DNA from 3 places in the Nocardioides sp. LHG3406-4 genome. Region 1 is predicted to be linked to each of the others. Evidence: predicted binding sites of a transcription regulator. Region 1 holds the regulator's gene; each other region holds the start of a gene.
The links. Region 1 encodes LexA, which represses DNA repair genes until DNA is damaged. Its sites were predicted from a motif close to TCGAACANNTGTTCGA; they were not measured.

Region 1 (5,852 bases):
CAGATGGTCTACCTCGCGTTCCGGTTCAAGTGGACCTTCGGCCTGGCGGCGGTGCTCGCCATGTTCCACGACGTCGTGATCGTCACGGGCGTCTTCGCGTGGCTGGGGAAGCCGATCGACGGCATCTTCCTGGCCGCCGCGCTGACCATCATCGGCCTCTCGGTCAACGACACCGTCGTGGTCTTCGACCGGGTCCGCGAGCGCTGGCAGGGCTCACGTCCCGAGGAGACCTTCAGCATGCTGGCCAACAAGGCCGCCGTGGAGACGATGCCGCGCACCGTCAACACCGGCCTCGGCGCGATGTTCATCCTGGCCGCGCTCGCCGTGCTCGGCGGCGACTCGCTGCGCGACTTCGCGATCGCCCTGCTGCTCGGTCTCGTGATCGGCACCTACTCCTCGGTGTTCACCGCGACCCCGATGGTGACCTACCTCCAGGAGCGGTGGCCGATGTCGCGGGCCGCGAAGGTAGGCCGGACCCGCCGGGCCGAGGACTCCGGCGCAGTGATCTGAGCCTCTGTGCTCGGGCCGCGGCGTACTCTCCTCCCATGACCCTGCTCATCATCCTGCTCGTCGTCGTGGGCGCAGTCGTGGCCTGGAAGTTCCGCGTGCCGCTCCTGGCGAAGATTTTCGGTCAGTCCGAGAGCCGCGTCGACCGGCAGCTCAACCGCAAGCGCTGACCCGCGCCCTGGTGCCGGCGCCCGCGAGGTAGTCCGGTGCAAAATCGGCCTGTGTGCAGCTCAGCACCCCTGATCTGCACCGGACTACCCCCCGGACTGTGCCGAGCCGACGCGCGTGGGCAGGTCAGCCAGACGCCAGTCGCGACAGCGCCTTGCGCACCACCGCCGGGTCGGTGGTCGTCCACATCGGGGGCAGGCTCGCCTTGAGGAAGCCGCCGTAGCGTGCGGTTGACAGTCGTGGGTCGAGTACGGCGACCACGCCGCGGTCGGTGGTCGTGCGGATGAGGCGGCCGGACCCCTGGGCGAGCAGGAGAGCCGCGTGGGTGGCCGCGACCTGCATGAAGCCGTTGCCGCCGGCCTTGTCGGCGGCCCGCTGGCGCGCCGACATGAGCGGGTCGTCGGGGCGGGGGAACGGGATCCGGTCGATGATCACGAGCTGGCAGGTCTCGCCGGGCACGTCGAGGCCCTGCCACAGCGACAGGGTGCCGAAGAGGCAGGTGTGCGGGTCGTCCACGAACTGCCGCGCCAGCTCGGGCAACTGGGCGTCGCCCTGGGCCAGGGTCGTGAGGTGGGGGAGCCGCTCGCGCATCGCCTCCGCCGCGGCCTCGGCGGCCCGGCGTGAGGAGAACAGGCCCAGGGTGCGGCCCTCCGCGGCGTCGACCAGCTCGGCGATCTCGTCGAGCTGCGCAGTGCCGAGGCCGTCACGGCCCGGTGGCGGCAGGTGGCGCGCGACGTAGAGGATCGCCTGCTGGCCGTAGTCGAACGGCGACCCGACGTCGATGCCGCGCCAGGGCAGCACGCCGTCGGCGCGCTCGACTGGCTCGGAGAGCACTCGCTCCGAGGGCTTGAGCCCGAGCGACGTGGCGACCGCGCTGAAGTCGCCGCCGAGCATCAAGGTGGCGGAGGTGAAGACCACGGTCTTGTCGGTGAGCAGCTTGTCGCGCATCGGGCCCCACACCTGCAACGGCGCGACGCAGAGCCGGGCCGGCATCCGGTCGCGGGCCTCGTTGAGCCAGAGCACGTCGGCCTCGACGTGGGCAGCCATGCGCTCGACGGTGGCGAAGACGTCCTGTGCGAAGCCCTTGGCCTGCGTGCGGCCGGCGTCGGCCTCGCCGGCACCGGCGGCCTCCTTCGGGAAGGCCGAGACGAGCGCGCGGGCGGCGTCTCGGACCAGCGCGAGGGCGTCGGCGAGCTGCTCGCCCAGGGTGTCGATGCGGCCCGGCTCGGTGCGCGAGAGCGCGTCGGCGAGAGCGTCGCCCGCGTCAGCGAGGTCGTCGGCCTGGGATCCCTCGATGTGGCGCTGCGCCCGGCGGGCGGCGCGCTCGACGTCGTTGGCCGACAGCTCGTCGGTGGCGGCCTGCGTGACGCGGGCCGTGAGCTCGTGCGCCTCGTCGATCACCACCGCGTCGTAGTCGGGGATCATCGGCACCCCCTCGATCGCGTCGATCGCGAGCAGCGAGTGGTTGGTGACGATGAGGTGGGACCGCTGGGCCTTCTCCTTGGCCCGCTCCGCGAAGCACTCCTGCGCGAAGGGGCACTTGGTGGCGCCCAGGCACTCGCGGTGGTTGACGCTGACCTGCCGCCAGACCCGGTCGGTGTGCCGCGGGGCGTTGTCGCGCTCGCCGCTGCCGCCGGCCTTGCTCTCCTCCTCGGCCCACTCGCGCAGCTTGACCACCTCGCCGCCCAGGGACCCGGTCGGCACGTCGACGAGCACGCCCTGGTCGTCGGGGACGCCCTCGCGGATCCGGTGGAGGCAGGCGTAGTTGGAACGGCCCTTCAACACGGCGTACGACGTGTCGAGGGTGCCGCCGACCGCCTCGACCAGCCGGGGCAGGTCGCGCTCGACGAGCTGGTGCTGGAGGGCGAGCGTCGCGGTCGCGACGACGACGCGCTTGCCGTGGAGCAGGCTCGGGACCAGGTAGCCGAGCGACTTGCCGGTGCCGGTGCCGGCCTGGACGAGCAGGTGCTCGCCGCCCTCCATGGCCTCGACGACCGCCTCGGCCATCTGCACCTGACCGTCTCGCTGCTCACCGCCGAGCGCCGCGACCGCCTGGGCCAGCACCTCGCGCACCCGGCTGTCCGGGTGGTCCGAGATGTCGTCCTGAGCGCTCACCAGGGCACCCTATGTGCAGCCGCCGACAGCCGCCGGAACGCCGCGGCGTACCGGCGCCGAAGGGTGCGTCACACCCGACGCAGGACCGCCGTGACGATGCCGAGGATGCTGGCGTCGGTGCCGTCGATCGGGTCGTAGGCGTCGTTGTGGGGGAGCAGCCAGACCTGGCCGTCCTTGCGCTGCAGCGTCTTGACGGTGGCCTCCCCGTCGATGAGGGCGGCCACGATCTGGCCGTTCTCGGCGGTCTGCTCCTGACGGATCACGACGTAGTCGCCGTTGCAGATGGCCGCGTCGATCATCGAGTCGCCGGACACCTGGAGGAGGAAGAGGGTGCCCTCGCCGACCAGCGAACGGGGCAGCGGCATGACCTCTTCGACGCGCTCGTCGGCCAGGATCGGGCCACCGGCCGCGATGCGTCCGACCATGGGGACGTAGGTGGCCGCCGGCATGGCGTCGCCGATGCCGGACTCGTCGACAGCGGTCTCCTCCACGTGGGAGATCGACCGGCGCGCGGCCATCACCTCGGGCAGGAAGACCTCGAGGGCCCGGGGGCGGTTGGGATCGCGCTTGAGGAAGCCCTTCTCCTCCAGCGTCTTGAGCTGGTGGGCGACGCTGCTCGAGCTCGTCAGCCCGACGACCTCGCCGATCTCGCGCATGCTGGGCGGGTAGCCGCGCATCTCGATGGAGTCCTTGATCGTGGCCAGGACGCGCTGCTGGCGGGGGGTCAGTCCGGTGGCGTCAGGGGGCCCGTCGGGCAGCTCGAGCACCTTCTTGCCGGTGCCGCTCGTCTTGGCCATGGGTCCTCCTGGGTGACAGCTGGTGGTTCGTCTCGCCGGTCGCCTCACCGTAGACCGATCCCGACCCGACTTCAAACAAGTGTTCGAACAGGCGTGTCGTGATCTGGCCCTCGACCCGCCGCGACACGCTTCGAACACTCGTTCGGGCAGATGCTTGATTCGTTCGAACACATGCTCTAACGTCGTACACATGTTCGATCGAACGTCTGATCGAGCCACCGAGAGTGTCGGTGCTCGCCACTAGACATCGACTGAGACGAGACAGGCAGATCACGACAGGCAGATCACGACAGGCAGATCACCCCCTTCCCCAGGAGGTCCAGATGAGCACCATGACCACCACGCTGAGCCCGGCCCTGACGCTGACGCCGGTCCGCGACGTGCGTACGCCGTCACGACGCACCGCCGGCCACCTGCGCCTCACCCGGCGCGGACGTCTCGTCGTCCTCCTGGCGGCGCTGGCCGTGGTGCTGATGCTCGGCGTGCTCTTCGGGTCCGGCTCGGTGGCGACCGACGAGGCCGGCACGCCCGAGCCGACGCGCGTCGTCATGGTGGGTCAGGGCGAGACGCTGTGGGGCATCGCCTCTGAGGCGGCGGGCGACGGCAGCACCCGCGACATGGTCGCCAGGATCGAGCGGCTCAACGCGCTCGAGACCGCGATGGTCACCGCCGGTCAGAAGCTGCGGGTCCCCACCTCCGACTGACCCTCCAGATGATCACCCAGACCTACAACTGAATACTCCACCAGCCGCTTCGACCCCGGCTGGTGGGCCGGGGAAGACGGAGGGCGGGCCATCACGGCCCGCCCTTCGCGGCGTCCGGGCGCGTCAGGTCGGGCGCGTCAGGTCAGGCGCGTCAGGCTCAGCGGGCGGCTCGCCGGCCGCCGGGCGGCCGCGGAGCAGCGTGCTCGTCGTCCACCTTGTCGGCCCGGGACCACCCGAGCACCCTCTGCAGGCGGCTGACCAGCATCAGCCCGGCGAACAGGCAGGCCACCGCGCCCAGCGAGGCCAGGCCCAGCAGCCACCAGGCGGAGCGTTCCCCGGCGCGCGCGGAGCCGCCGAAGTCGATGGCGACGTAGACCAGATAGCCCCAGGCGACCACCAGGAGGGTGATGGCGAGTGAGTGCACCAGAACGGCCGGTCGGAACGCCCGCGCGGGCCTCTCCGCCCGGCGCGACCCGCCCCGCTTCCCCGTCACGGAAGCCATTGTGTCCGATGCCCGCGAGGCGCACGACACGCCGCCGTCCCAGACCGGTCACGAGTGCCCATCGGGCCCCTGACCTGCGGCTTCTCGTGCGCCGTCGGAGATGTCCGAAATCTCGGCGCGTCCTTCTTGCCAACCCTGGGCGCGCGACGTACGGTTACCACTACATCTAGGACTTACACCGTTGTAGTTATCCACATCTAGTGCACAGGCACCGGGTGTCCGGCTCACAGCACGTGCCAGTTCTTCCACAGGAAACAGACCGTCTTCCACAGGCGTTACACCTACATCAGGGTGTTTCAGGGCGCCCGGGTGACGAGCGCGTCGCATGCGAGAGGAGGCCGCGAGATGCACTGCCCGTACTGCCGCACCACCGACACCCGGGTCATCGACTCGCGCGTCTCCGACGACGGCGGCCAGATCCGCCGCCGGCGCACCTGCCAGGACTGCGGCAAGCGCTTCAGCACCGTCGAGCAGATGCAGCTGGTCGTGCTCAAGCGCTCCGGCGCCACCGAGCCCTTCACCCGGGACAAGGCCATCACCGGCGTGCGGAAGGCCTGCAAGGGCCGTCCGGTCTCCGAGGACCAGCTGGCCTGCCTGGGCCAGGCCGTCGAGGACACCCTGCGCAGCGAGGGGTTCGCCGAGGTGCCCGCCCACGAGGTCGGGCTGGCGATCCTGGCACCGCTGCGCGAGCTGGACGAGGTGGCCTACCTGCGCTTCGCCAGTGTCTACCGCGCCTTCGAGTCCGCCGACGACTTCGAGGACGAGATCGCCATGCTGCGCGCCGAGCGCGCCGTACCCCCCGCACCCGAGGCCGCAGACGCGGTCCTGGTGGAGACGGGCTGACCACAGACTGCCCGGCACGTAGTGGGGAAGCTGCGTGCCGGGCGCACCACATCGGCGACCGCGTCACGGCCGTCACAGTTGATGAACCATTCACGGGATCACGAGGAGAACAATGACCGAGACGGTGAACACCGGCGCCGCGCAGGACTCATCGAGTCAGGGCTCACGTAAGCAGGCGGGAGTGCGCATCGAGCGGGTCTTCTCGACCGAGGGCGT
Region 2 (5,852 bases), on a different contig from region 1:
AACGGCGTACGCAGCAACTCGGGGCCGCACGGAGGCTTCGGAGCGCTGAAGGAGCCGGGCAACACCGTGGCGAGCTGGCTGCACGACGCGGGCTACGCCACCGGCTTCGTGGGCAAGTACCTCAACCTCTACTCCGAGCGCGACGGCATCCAGGCGGGCTGGGACCACTGGGCGCCCATCACCCACAACACCTACCAGGCCTTCGACTACTCCGTCTTCGACAACGGCACCAGGGTCGAGCACCACGATGACCTGCACAGCAACGACTTCGTCTCCCAGCGCACCGTCGACCTCGTGGAGCGGTACGCCGCCGCCGACGAGCCGTTCCTCGTCTGGTCGTCCTACGTCGCCCCGCACGGGCAGTGCACCGACAACCTGCCCCTCGACGTGTGCGCCGCCCCGCCGACGCCTGCTGCCCGGCACGCCGGTCTCTACTCGGGCTCGCCGCTGCCTTCCCTCGGCAAGCCGTCGTTCAACGAGGCCGACGTGTCCGACAAGCCGATCATCATCCGCAAGCAGAAGCGGGTGAGGGCCGCCAACCTGCAGCGGCTCTTCACCCAGCGGATCCGAGCCCTGGCGTCGGTCGACGAGGGGGTCGCTGCCACCGTCGAGGCGCTGCGGGCGGCCGGCGAGCTCGACAACACCTACCTGGTGTTCACCAGCGACAACGGCTACCTGCTGGGCGAGCACCGCTACAACGGCAAGGTGCTCGCCTACCGCGAGTCGCTCCGCGTGCCGATGCTGATCCGCGGCCCCGGCATCCCCGCGGGTGTCGTGCGCCAGCAGCGCGTGTCCACCATCGACCTGGCGCCGACCATGGTCGAGATCGCGGGGGCCGTTCCCGGGCGCCCGATGGACGGCGTGTCCATGCTGGCGGCGGCCCGTGCCGACGCACCACTCCCGCGGACCTCCCTCATCCAGGCCGGGCCGTTCCACCGGAGGGGGACGATCGACTGGACCTACCGCGGCGTCTACACCGGCCGTTACACGTTCGTGCGCTGGAACCGCACCGGCTTCGTCGAGCTCTACGACCACGCCCGCGACCCCTACGAGCTGCGCAACCTGGGGACCACGGCGAAGTACGGCAAGGTACGCCGCGAGCTCTTCCGCCGTACCAACCTGCTGTCGCGGTGCTCGGGTGACGCCTGCCGTGTGGACTTCGGGCCGGTGCCCCGGCCCCGCCGCTGAGACCGTCCGCTCGCTACGTTGGAGCCGTGACACGGGAGGAGCGCTTCGAGGCGCTGGCGCGCGAGGTGATCGATCCGGTACGCCGCTTCCTGGCCCGCCGCACCGATGCCGACACCGCCGAGGACGTGCTCTCCGAGACGCTGCTGGTGCTGTGGCGCCGCTTCGACGACGTACCCGACAACGCCCTGCCCTGGGCCTACGGCGTGGCGCGCGGCTGCCTGCAGAACGCCGAGCGCAGCCGTCGGCGACAGGACCGGGTCGCCGCGAAGCTGGCCGGCCAACCCGTCGAGCCGCACCCCACGGGCACCGACCCGCGGCTCGCCGACGCGCTCGGCCGGCTGCCGGAGCGTGACCGGGAGCTGCTGCGACTGTGGGCCTGGGAGCAGCTGAGCCCGGCCGAGATCGGCGCCGTCCTCGACATGACGCCCAACGCCGCGAGCATCAGGCTGCACCGGGCCAAGGGGAAGCTCCTCGACGAGCTGCGAAAGGCCGGCTCGGCTGCCGGACATGAAGGGGCAGAAGGGAGGCCATCGTGAACGAGAACGACGACGAGCTGCGCCGCAGCCTGCGGGCGCTGGACCCGGCCTCCCGTCTCGACGCCGCGGCCCCCGAGCAGGTGGCCCGACTCCTGGAGGAAGCCATGAGCAACCAGACCCCCGACACCCGGACCGACCCGGCAGGGCGACGCAGCCCCCTCGTGTGGATCGCAGCTGCGGCTGCCGTCGTGGTCATCGCCGGCGCCTCCTTCGCCGTACTGCGTGGCGGCGACGAGGAGCAGGCGCCCACTGCTCAGGAGTCCACCAGCCAGGCGCCGGACTCACCCGCGTCCGAGCAGCCGGCACCCGAGCCCGGCTCCAACACCGCGCTCGTCGCGGGCGACGGCGCCAACGCGAAGTGCATGGCACCCAACGTGCAGGTGCTGCGCACCAACACCCTCGCCTTCGACGGCACCGTGACCGCGATCGAGGGCGACCAGGTCACCTTGAAGACGACCCAGTGGTTCAAGGGCACGCCCACCGAGACCGTGACCGTGACCGCGCCGAGCGAGCAGCTCCAGGAGCTGCTGGTCGCGGTCGACTTCGAGGTCGGTGGCCGCTACCTCGTCACGTCCTACGAGGACGCCGTCACGCTCTGCGGCTTCAGCGGCGCCTACACCGCCGATCTCGCCAAGCTCTACCAGGACGCGTACGCCGGCTGAGCCGCCCCTCAGAAGACGTTCAAGGGCCGGAACTGCACCGACAGGCGCGGCCCGGCATGCGCCGTCTTGGGTACGGCGTGCTCCCAGGTGCGCTGGCACGAGCCGCCCATCACGAGCAGGTCGCCGTGGCCCATCACGACCGCGATGGAGTCGGCGCCGCCGCCGCGGGGACGGAGCAGCAGCCGTCGCGGGTCACCGACCGAGACGATGGCGACCATGGTGTCGGTGATCCTGCCGCGACCGATGGTGTCGCCGTGCCAGGCGACGGAGTCGCGGCCGTCGCGGTAGTAGCAGCAGCCCGCGGTCACGAAGGGCTCGCCGAGCTCGGGCAGGTAGTGCGCCGACAGCGCCTCCTTCGCCTCGTTGAGCAGCCGGTGCGGCAGGACCTCGCCGACGCCGTACTGGTGCACCAGGCGGGGGACGTCGACCACGCGGTCGTACATCTGGCGGCGCTCGGCGCGCCACGGCACGTCGCGCACCAGCGTCTCGAACACCTCGTCGGCTCCCGGCAGCCAGTTGCGCTGGACGTCCACCCAGGCGCCGCGGGTGAGCGTCGTCCGCTCGGGTGCCGGCTCCGGGAGGAGGTCGGCGTCGACGTGGGCGGTCGGTCCAGAGTCGACCGGAGCCGAGTCGAAGAGCGTGCCCTGGAAGTCCACGCCCTCCATGATATCGAACACGCGTTCGAACGCAAGGGGGCTCCAACCCGGCCACCCCGGGATGCTCCAGCGTGGTCCCGGGGCACGGCTCAGGGTGGTTCCCGATGGCCGGCGCTTGGCGCCCGGGGCACGCTGATGGCATGACGACGCATCCCTCGACCGTGGCCGCCGCGCGGGTCCGCAGCCTCACCAAGACCTACGGCACCGGCCCGGCCCAGGTGCGCGCGCTCGACGACGTGAGCCTCGACCTGGGCGCGGGGGAGTTCACCGCGATCATGGGTCCGAGCGGATCGGGCAAGTCGACGCTGATGCACTGCTGCGCGGCCCTCGACTCGGGCACGTCGGGGGAGGTCTTCATCGGCGACCGGGAGCTCAGTCGGCTCGGCGACAAGGAGCTGACGCGGCTGCGGCGCGACGAGATCGGCTTCGTCTTCCAGTCGTTCAACCTCGTCCCGACCCTGACCGCCCGCGAGAACATCGTGCTGCCGTTGGCCATCGCCCGCCGCAAGCCGGACGGCGAGTGGTTCGACTCCGTCATCGCGACCGTGGGTCTCGGGGACCGGCTGGGCCACAAGCCCAACGAGCTCTCGGGCGGGCAGCAGCAACGGGTGGCGATCGCCCGGGCCCTGGTGAGCCGGCCGAGCATCGTCTTCGCGGACGAGCCGACGGGCAACCTCGACTCCCGGTCGGGGGCGGAGGTGCTCGAGCTGCTGCGGCGCAGCGTCGACGACTACGGCCAGACGATCGTGATGGTCAGCCACGACCCGGTCGCCGCGGCGTACACCGACCGGGTGGTGTTCCTCGCCGACGGGCGGGTGGTCGACGAGCTGCGCGACCCGGACCGTGAGTCGGTCCTGGAGGTCATGGCGGCGATGACCGCGGTGGCGGGCTGATGCTCCGCGCCGCTCTCAAGAGCCTGCTGGGGCGCAAGGTCAGGCTGTTCCTGAGCACCTTCGCGATCGTGCTCGGCGTCGCCTTCGTCGCCGGGTCGCTGGTCTTCAGCGACACGCTCGACCGCAGCTTCACGGCGTTGTTCGCCTCGACCGTCGGTGACGTCGTCGTCCGGCCGGAGGGAGGGGCCGCCGACGTCCGCAACGGGCCGTCCACCCGCACGGTCCCAGCCTCGGTGCTCGCCGACCTGGAGGACGTCGACGGGGCGGCGCGCGTCGACGGCAACGTCACCGATCTCGGCGTCTTCGTCGTCGACGCAGACAACAAGGTCGTCGGCGGACAGGGTCCGCCGGGCATCGGCGGCAACTGGTCCGACGCCCCCGCCGGGCACGGGCTGGAGGGCCTCAGCATCGTCGAGGGCGTCGAGCCTCGCGGGCCCGACGAGGTGGTGCTCGACGCCTCGACGGCAGAGCGCGCGGGCTACGGGCGCGGCGACCGGGTGCACCTGGTGACCGCCGGCGACCAGGCGGTGCTCAACCCGGTGCTGGTGGGCATCGCCGACTTCGAGCAGGGCGGCTCGCTCAACGGCGCGACGTACGCCGCCTTCGACACGCGGACGGCCCAGCAAGTGTTCCTCGGCGGCGAGGACGCCTACACCGATCTGTGGGTGACCGCGGAGGACGGCGTGTCCCAGGAGGAACTGCGCGACGCCGTGGCGCCACGGCTGCCGGACGGGCTGGAGGCGGTGACCGGCGACGTGGCGGCCGACGAGAACGCCAGCGACCTGGTCGAGGCGATCTCGTTCCTGACGACGTTCCTCCTCATCTTCGCCGGCATCGCACTCGTCGTGGGCGCCTTCCTGATCGTCAACACGTTCTCGATCCTGGTGGCGCAGCGCAGCCGGGAGCTCGCGCTGCTGCGGGCGCTGGGCGCCTCGCGCAGGCAGGTGACGGGGTCGGTGCTGCTGGAGTCGTTCGTGCTGGGCGTCCTCGGCTCGACCGTCGGCCTCGGCCTGGGCGTCGTGCTGGCGGTCGTGATCCGCCTCGTGGTCGGTCGCTTCGGGCTGGACCTGTCGGAGCAGCCCCTGGTGTTCGAGGCGCGCACGGTGCTCGCGGCGTACGCCATCGGGATCGTGGTGACGATGGCCGCTGCCTGGCTGCCGGCGCGCCGGAGCGCCAGGATCGCGCCGGTGCAGGCGCTGCGGGACGACATCTCGATGCCCGAGACCTCGCTGCGCCGGCGGTTCCTGGGCGGCCTCGCGCTGATCGCCGCCGGCTGCGCGGCGCTGGCAGCGGGCCTGTTCACCTCGGTGAGCCGCGGCGGCTGGTTCGTCGGGGGCGGGGTGCTCGCCGTCCTTCTCGGCGTCGCGTCGGCGAGCCCGGTGCTCAGCCGGCCGTTCCTCGCGGTCGCCCGCAGCGTGCTGGCGCGCCTGTTCGGCACCGTCGGGCACCTCGCCGGCCAGAACTCCCTGCGCAACCCGCGCCGCACCACCGCCACGGCGTCGGCGCTGATGATCGGGCTCGCGCTGGCCGCGACCATGGCGATCGTCGGCGACTCCGCGAAGGCGTCGGTCGACCAGACGATCGAGGAGAACTTCACCGGCGACTACGTCGTGAGCAACCTGATGGGCCAGCCCTTCTCCTCCGGGATCGGCACCCGGATGGCCGCCATCGACGGGGTCGAGACGGTGGCCCGCCAGCGCTTCGCCATCGGCGAGACCGCCGACGGGCCGCAGGGGGTCGGAGCCTCCGACCGGTCGTCGCTGGCCGGGCTCCTCGACCTCGACATGACCAGCGGCTCACTCGACGACCTCGGCCTTGGCACCGTCGTGACGTCCGACGAGTATGCCGACGAGCACGGTCTCGACGTCGGGGACGAGCTCGAGGTCAGCTTCCAGGGGCAGGAGAGGTCCTACCCGG
Region 3 (5,852 bases), on a different contig from region 1:
GCTCGCGATGCCGTCGCAGGACCGCCATCCGCTCGGCCTCGGTGCCGTCACCGGAGCGCACCAGCTCGGCGTACCGGCGGATGTCGCGGATCGGCATGCCCGTGCGGCGCAGCCGGGTGATCATGCCGATCCACTCCAGGTCGCCCTCGTTGTAGCGCCGGTGTCCCGCGGTGGATCGGTCGACCGACAGCATCAGCCCGTCGCGCTCGTAGTAGCGCAGCGTGTGCGCCGTCAGCCCCGTGCGCTCGGCGGTCTCGGCGATGGTGAGACTCATGGGTGGATTGTCGTCCTTCGAGCACACTCGAAGTCAACGCGCCCGACTGTCGGGGCCGGCCTCTAGGGTGGGATCTGCCGATATCACACGAGACACGGGGAGACGACGCATGGCTGAGGTGCTGCTGTTCCATCACGCCCAGGGGCTGACGCCCGGGGTGCTGTCGTTCGCCGACCAGCTGCGGGCGGCCGGTCACACGGTCCACACGCCCGACCTCTTCGACGGGCGCACGTTCGAGACCCTCGACGAGGGCATGGCGCATGCCAAGGGGATCGGCTTCGAGGCGATCCTCGAGTCGGGGGTCCGTGCCGCCGACGACCTGCCTGAGGGGCTCGTCTACGCAGGGTTCTCGCTCGGCGAGATGGCCGCCCAGAAGCTGGCGCAGACGCGTCCGGGCGCCAAGGGCGCCCTGCTCTTCTACTCGTGCATCCCGATCACCGGCGAGTGGGCGTTCGGCCCGTGGCCCGACGGCGTGCCCGTCCAGATCCACGGGATGGACGCCGACCCGATCTTCGTCGGCGAGGGCGATGTCGAGGCGGCCCGGGAGATCGTCGCCACGGTCGACGACGCCGAGCTGTTCCTCTACCCGGGCGACCAGCACTACTTCGCCGACAGCTCGCTGCCGTCGTACGACGCGGAGGCGGCCACCCTGCTGACGCGCCGGGTCATCGAGTTCCTCGACGCGCGCTCGTAGCCGGTCCGGCGTCCCTATCTGCGACGGTGGAACCTGACGTCGCCGTTGGGCAGGCGGCTGTGGGCGTAGCCGGGGTCGTGGGCCCTGCGGTGATGGAAGCTGCACAGCAGCTGACCGTCGGCAAGGTCGGTCCTGCCACCGTGGGCCCAGGGGTCGTTGGCATGGTGGGCCTCGCACCAGGCCGCTGGGATGTCACAGCCCAGGGCGCGGCAGGTCGCGTCACGCAGCCGGAGCGCCTTGCGCTGGGACGGGTTGAAGAGTCGGGCGCTGCGGCCGAGGTCGAGGACCTGGCCGTCCGCGCCGAGGACGACGGGGATGATGCGTGCGGTGCAGGCCAGTCGCCGGGCCTCGCCGGCGCTGATCGGGGTGCGGGTGTCGGTCATCGCCGAGCCGAGACCGTCGCGCAACGTCGCGAGATCGAGGGTGACGACGACCGTGGTGGCGTCCCCGCCGTCGACGGGCAGCCGGCGCGGGTCGGCGTGCTCGAGGAACGAGCAGAACGCGTGCCCGAGACGGACGTCGTACGACGTCTGCTCGCCGTCGTCGTGGCGCAGGTTGGCGTAGGCGTGCAGGTAGGTCGCGAGGCGGTCTGCCACCGCGCCGAACACCCGAGCGTGCACGTCGGTGGTGCCGTCGCCGCGGCGGCGGATGGTGAGCCGGGTCAGCTTCAGGGCGAGTGCCTCCTCGGCCTGCAGGAGCCTGAGCTCGTGCTGCTCGCCGACCTCGGGGGCCACGACGTCGAGGACGCGGCGGCCGAGGATCCGCAGCTCTCGCGGCCCGAACTCGCCGGCCTGGTCGACGAGGTGGCGCTCGGCGCGCGCTGCCAGGTCCGGATCGAGATCGATCGGCAGGTCGTCGAGCGCCCGCGCGATCACGTCGGGCTGTGCCACGTTGACGGCACCCTCGGACAGGCCGTCGGCCAGCACGGGCCGCCGCTCGAGTCGGTGCGCGAGTCGCTGGTGGCGCCGCGCCTCGCCGCCGTCGACCCGCGTGTGGTGGGCCAGCCAGGCAGCGACGTCGCGATGTCCGTCGACCTCCGCGACCTCGCCAGCACTGGCGGTCAGTCGCAGCCGCAGCGCAGCCAGCCGGGCCTCGACCCGCGCCAGCTCCAGCAACGCCTCTCGCTGGTCATCGGTGGTCATGAAGACGGGATCCACGTCGGCCACGGACTTCAGGGACTCCTGCAGCTCAGCGGCGCACCTCAGCAACGGATGGACTGCCTGCGCGGCGCACCTCCTCGACACGACGACCTGGACACGCCACCCTGCGGTGGCCTGCGGGTCTCACATGTCGATGGCAGCGCGCCCTGAGAGGGGGCCACGAGAGCGTCTCCTCGGAGAGTCGTCTCGTCAGGTCAGGGCCTCAGCATCGGGTATCACCCATGACCTGCACCTATCGTACACCTGTTCGATAAGTCGCGCAAGCGTCCGAAGCACGCACTCATCGAGGCAGAAGCGGCTCCTCGCGCGACGGCCGCTGCCGGCGGTACGGGAAGTCCGTGACAACCTCCCGACCGCGCTCACCCGCCGCCGCGCCCCCGTGTTGGTCGAGCGCGACGGCCGCGAGCCGCCGGCGTGCCAGCCCGGGGACGGACTAGATCGGGTTTCCGACGTGCACCTGGCTCGGCGCGGAGGCGCCGGTGGCGGTGACCGCGCGCAGCCGGACGGATGTGCTGTAGGTCCAGCCGCAGGCCATGCCGGGGCACGGGAACATAGCGGGGCTGCCCGAGACGCCGCTGGCCGCGGTCCACGGGCCGCCGTCGAGGGAGGCCTCGTAGCCGGTGACGACGGCACCGTTCGACGCGCCGGCGGTGAAGTACACGGCCCACGCCTGGCCCGCGCCGTAGTAACCGACGCCGCTGATGGTCGGGGCGTCTGGCTGCTGCGGTGCCGGAACCTGGACGGCGACCGGGTCGGAGGCGGGGGAGGCGCCGATGTCGTTGCGTGCACGCACTCGGTAGGTGTGGGCGCCGGCAGGCTGGTCGCTCAGGATGCCTGCCAGCGGGCTCGTGCCGGTGGCAGGGAGGTCGACCCACTCGCCGTCGTCGACCTGCACGTCGTACCCCGTGATCGTCCGGCCGCCGTCGGAGGTGGGGACGTCGAAGGACAGGTGCACGATGGTGTCGGCACCAACCGTGCCGTGAAGGTCCCTGGGAGATGTCGGACGGCCGTAGGACGTCACCGAGAGCGTGTTGGAAGGGGCGCCGGCGCCTGCGGCGTTGACTGCTCGCAGTGAGATGCCGAACGGCGTGCCGGTGGGGACACCGGTGAGTACGCCGCCAAGGCCGGCGCCGAGCTGCTCTGCGACGACGGGGGCCCAGTCGTGCTCGCCCCATGTCACCTCGTAGCCGGTGACGGGTGAGCCGCCATCGGTGACGGGTCCGGTGAACGCGTAGTGGACGACACCCTCTTGGCCCGATGCGGTATCGAGCACCGGGGCACCGGGAACCTCGACCGCAGGGATGGGCGGGGCGGGCGGGACGGTCGGCGGGACCGGGATCGGACGGGTCGCCGTCATCTGCACGACCACGCGACGGTTGAGGCGCCGGTCCTCCGACCTGCCGCCGACCGCCGCGGGCCGGCCGGACCCGTAGCCGACGGTGCTGGTCCTCAGCCCGGCACTCAGGGAGGCAAGGGTGTCGCAGACGCGGACTGCTCGCTCGCGAGCAAGGTCCCGGTGGTGCCCGACCTTGCCGGCGTAGTCCGCGTACCCCTCGCAGCGGATGCTGGCGGCATTGCGCAACGAGACCGCGAGCCTCGCCAACTGGGCCTCCGCCACGGGCGTGAGGGTGGTGGTGTTGACGACGAACAGCCCGTTGCCGTCCAACGTGAGGGCCTGGCCCTGCTCGACGGTGTTCCCGAGGGCGAGCCGCACCGGGACGGCGAGATCACCGGCCCGGGTGCGGTAGGCCGCACGGGTCTCGGCCAGCGGTCCGACGTACTCCTTCGGCCTCCCGGGCACGGCGATCTCGGCACGGCGCTCAGCCTTGCTGCGCGGGTCGACGAACCAGTCGGACGTCTGCGCCTGGACATCGGGGGTGGCGGCGATGCCGGGGGTCACAGCCCCGGCCGGGCTGGCACCTCCGCCCATGATGGTGACGAGACCGACCGAGCATGCGGCGATGACCATGCTGATGCGGCGCACTGCAGTGAGGGACATGGAGGACCGATCTGGTGTGGGGCCTGCACGCCAGGCCCGGCGCACCGGGTACCTATCGGTGCCACAGGACCCGGCATGAGCCGAACGCCCGTCCGTTTCACGCCCTGACATCAGCCCGCCACCGGGGACCCGCGGGTGCCGCCAGCGGATCACGAAGCGCACGGCGGTCGACAGCTCTACACACCATCAGCGGCAAAAGGGACGTCCGACGACGTGACTCATCGCCGAACGCAACGACTTTCGGAATGCCGTCGGAGTGGGCTGGGCATACAAACATCCACCAGCCACGCGCAGATGCCCGCACGGTGTATTCGCTCGTCTGATTCTCGATTTCAACAAATCGTTCGCGGGTCCGATTGACCCCACGCCACCCCCATGAATCCGGTCGAGAAGGCTCCTGGTGCACCGCAGTCGAAGCTGACCCCGGCCACCCGAAGCCCGGCCGCTCCACGTTCGTACTGATCGATGTCGATGTCTGCACCGCCACCGTTTGTATCGACCCAGGCTGCGGCGACGCTGTCGCGACCCGCCGTGGCCAGGACGACGGAGTAGCGACGATCCCACCCACCCAAATCGACGGCGACGCCGTGATCGAGGTCGCTCACGTCAACAGTTTGCACTGCTTCCACGCCCGGTTGGCGGTCGATCAGCGCCCGGTCATCGGCGGATCCCGAGCCCGATAGGCGGCGGCATGACGCACCATCCGCGCAAAGCGGGACAGGCGGGTCGAATCACCGGGCGGTCCAGCAGGACCGATGTCAGACGGTCCACGCTCAGAGGCGGGTCGGCACGTGGACGTCCCGATCGGGGCGTCTCTATGCCGTCAGCGCCAACCCAGCTCCGGCGCGACGTACCTGACGATGCTGTCCAGCAGGTGCGCGTTGTAGTCGACGCCCAGCTGGTTCGGAATCGTCAGCAGCAGCGTGTCCGCGGCAGCGATCGCCTCGTCCTCGGCGAGGTCCTTGACGAGTTGGTCCGGCTCCCCAGCGTAGGTCTTGCCGAATCGGGCCGTCCCGCCGTCGATGAACCCGACCTGGTCCTCGCTCCGCGACTCCCCGCCGAAGTACGCGCGGTCGGTGGCGTTGACGATCGGGAAGATGCTGCGGCTGACCGACACCCGCGGCTCGCGCTCATGGCCGGCTTCCTTCCACGCGTCTCGGAACTTCTGGATCTGCTCGGCCTGAAGCTGGTGGAACGGCACACCGGTGTCCTCTGAGAGCAGCGTCGAGCTCATCAGGTTCATCCCCTGCTCTGCCGTCCAGACGGCGGTCTCACGTGTGCCAGCGCCCCACCAGATCCGGTCGCGCAGGCCGGGCGACTGCGGCTCGATGCCCAGCAGGCCGGGCGGGTTGGCGAACATCGGCCGGGGGTTCGGCTCGGCGAACCGCTGCCCGTCGATCACGTTGAGGAACACCCGAGCGTGCTCGCGCGCCATGCTGGCGTGGTCGTTGCCCTCGCCCGGGTCGTAGCCGAAGTACTTGTACCCCTCGACGACCTGCTCCGGCGATCCCCGGCTGATGCCGAGCTGCAACCTGCCGCCGGCGATCAGGTCGGCGGCGGCGGCGTCCTCGGCCATGTAGAGCGGGTTCTCGTAACGCATGTCGATCACACCGGTGCCAAGCTCGATACGACTCGTCCTCGCGCCCGCCGCCGCAAGAAGCGGGAACGGCGAGGCGAGCTGCCGGGCGAAGTGGTGCACACGGAAGTAGGCGCCGTCCGCGCCGA

Region 2: ACP7BP_RS16380 (alpha-ketoglutarate-dependent dioxygenase AlkB) is a predicted target of LexA. The motif match lies at 3,056-3,071, and genes of this name have one in related genera.
Region 3: ACP7BP_RS19590 (DUF222 domain-containing protein) is a predicted target of LexA. The motif match lies at 2,364-2,379, and genes of this name have one in related genera.

Annotation. Positions count from the first base shown of each region.
Region 1 covers NZ_JAFCWV010000001.1:525,143-530,994, reverse strand. Annotated here, with positions in the region: gene secD (protein translocase subunit SecD) at 1-510, shown strand, start outside; gene ACP7BP_RS02510 (hypothetical protein) at 546-677, shown strand; gene ACP7BP_RS02505 (ATP-dependent DNA helicase) at 802-2,790, opposite strand; gene lexA (transcriptional repressor LexA) at 2,859-3,587, opposite strand; gene ACP7BP_RS02495 (LysM peptidoglycan-binding domain-containing protein) at 3,911-4,291, shown strand; gene ACP7BP_RS02490 (hypothetical protein) at 4,449-4,784, opposite strand; gene nrdR (transcriptional regulator NrdR) at 5,139-5,636, shown strand; gene ACP7BP_RS02480 (vitamin B12-dependent ribonucleotide reductase) at 5,749-5,852, shown strand, end outside.
Region 2 covers NZ_JAFCWV010000004.1:436,427-442,278, forward strand. Annotated here, with positions in the region: gene ACP7BP_RS16365 (sulfatase family protein) at 1-1,188, shown strand, start outside; gene ACP7BP_RS16370 (RNA polymerase sigma factor) at 1,215-1,724, shown strand; gene ACP7BP_RS16375 (hypothetical protein) at 1,721-2,386, shown strand; gene ACP7BP_RS16380 (alpha-ketoglutarate-dependent dioxygenase AlkB) at 2,395-3,042, opposite strand; gene ACP7BP_RS16385 (ABC transporter ATP-binding protein) at 3,183-3,935, shown strand; gene ACP7BP_RS16390 (ABC transporter permease) at 3,935-5,852, shown strand, end outside.
Region 3 covers NZ_JAFCWV010000006.1:202,827-208,678, forward strand. Annotated here, with positions in the region: gene ACP7BP_RS19580 (MerR family transcriptional regulator) at 1-274, opposite strand, end outside; gene ACP7BP_RS19585 (dienelactone hydrolase family protein) at 384-968, shown strand; gene ACP7BP_RS19590 (DUF222 domain-containing protein) at 983-2,110, opposite strand; gene ACP7BP_RS19595 (OmpA family protein) at 2,562-4,127, opposite strand; gene ACP7BP_RS19600 (hypothetical protein) at 4,460-4,732, opposite strand; gene ACP7BP_RS19605 (LLM class flavin-dependent oxidoreductase) at 4,951-5,852, opposite strand, start outside.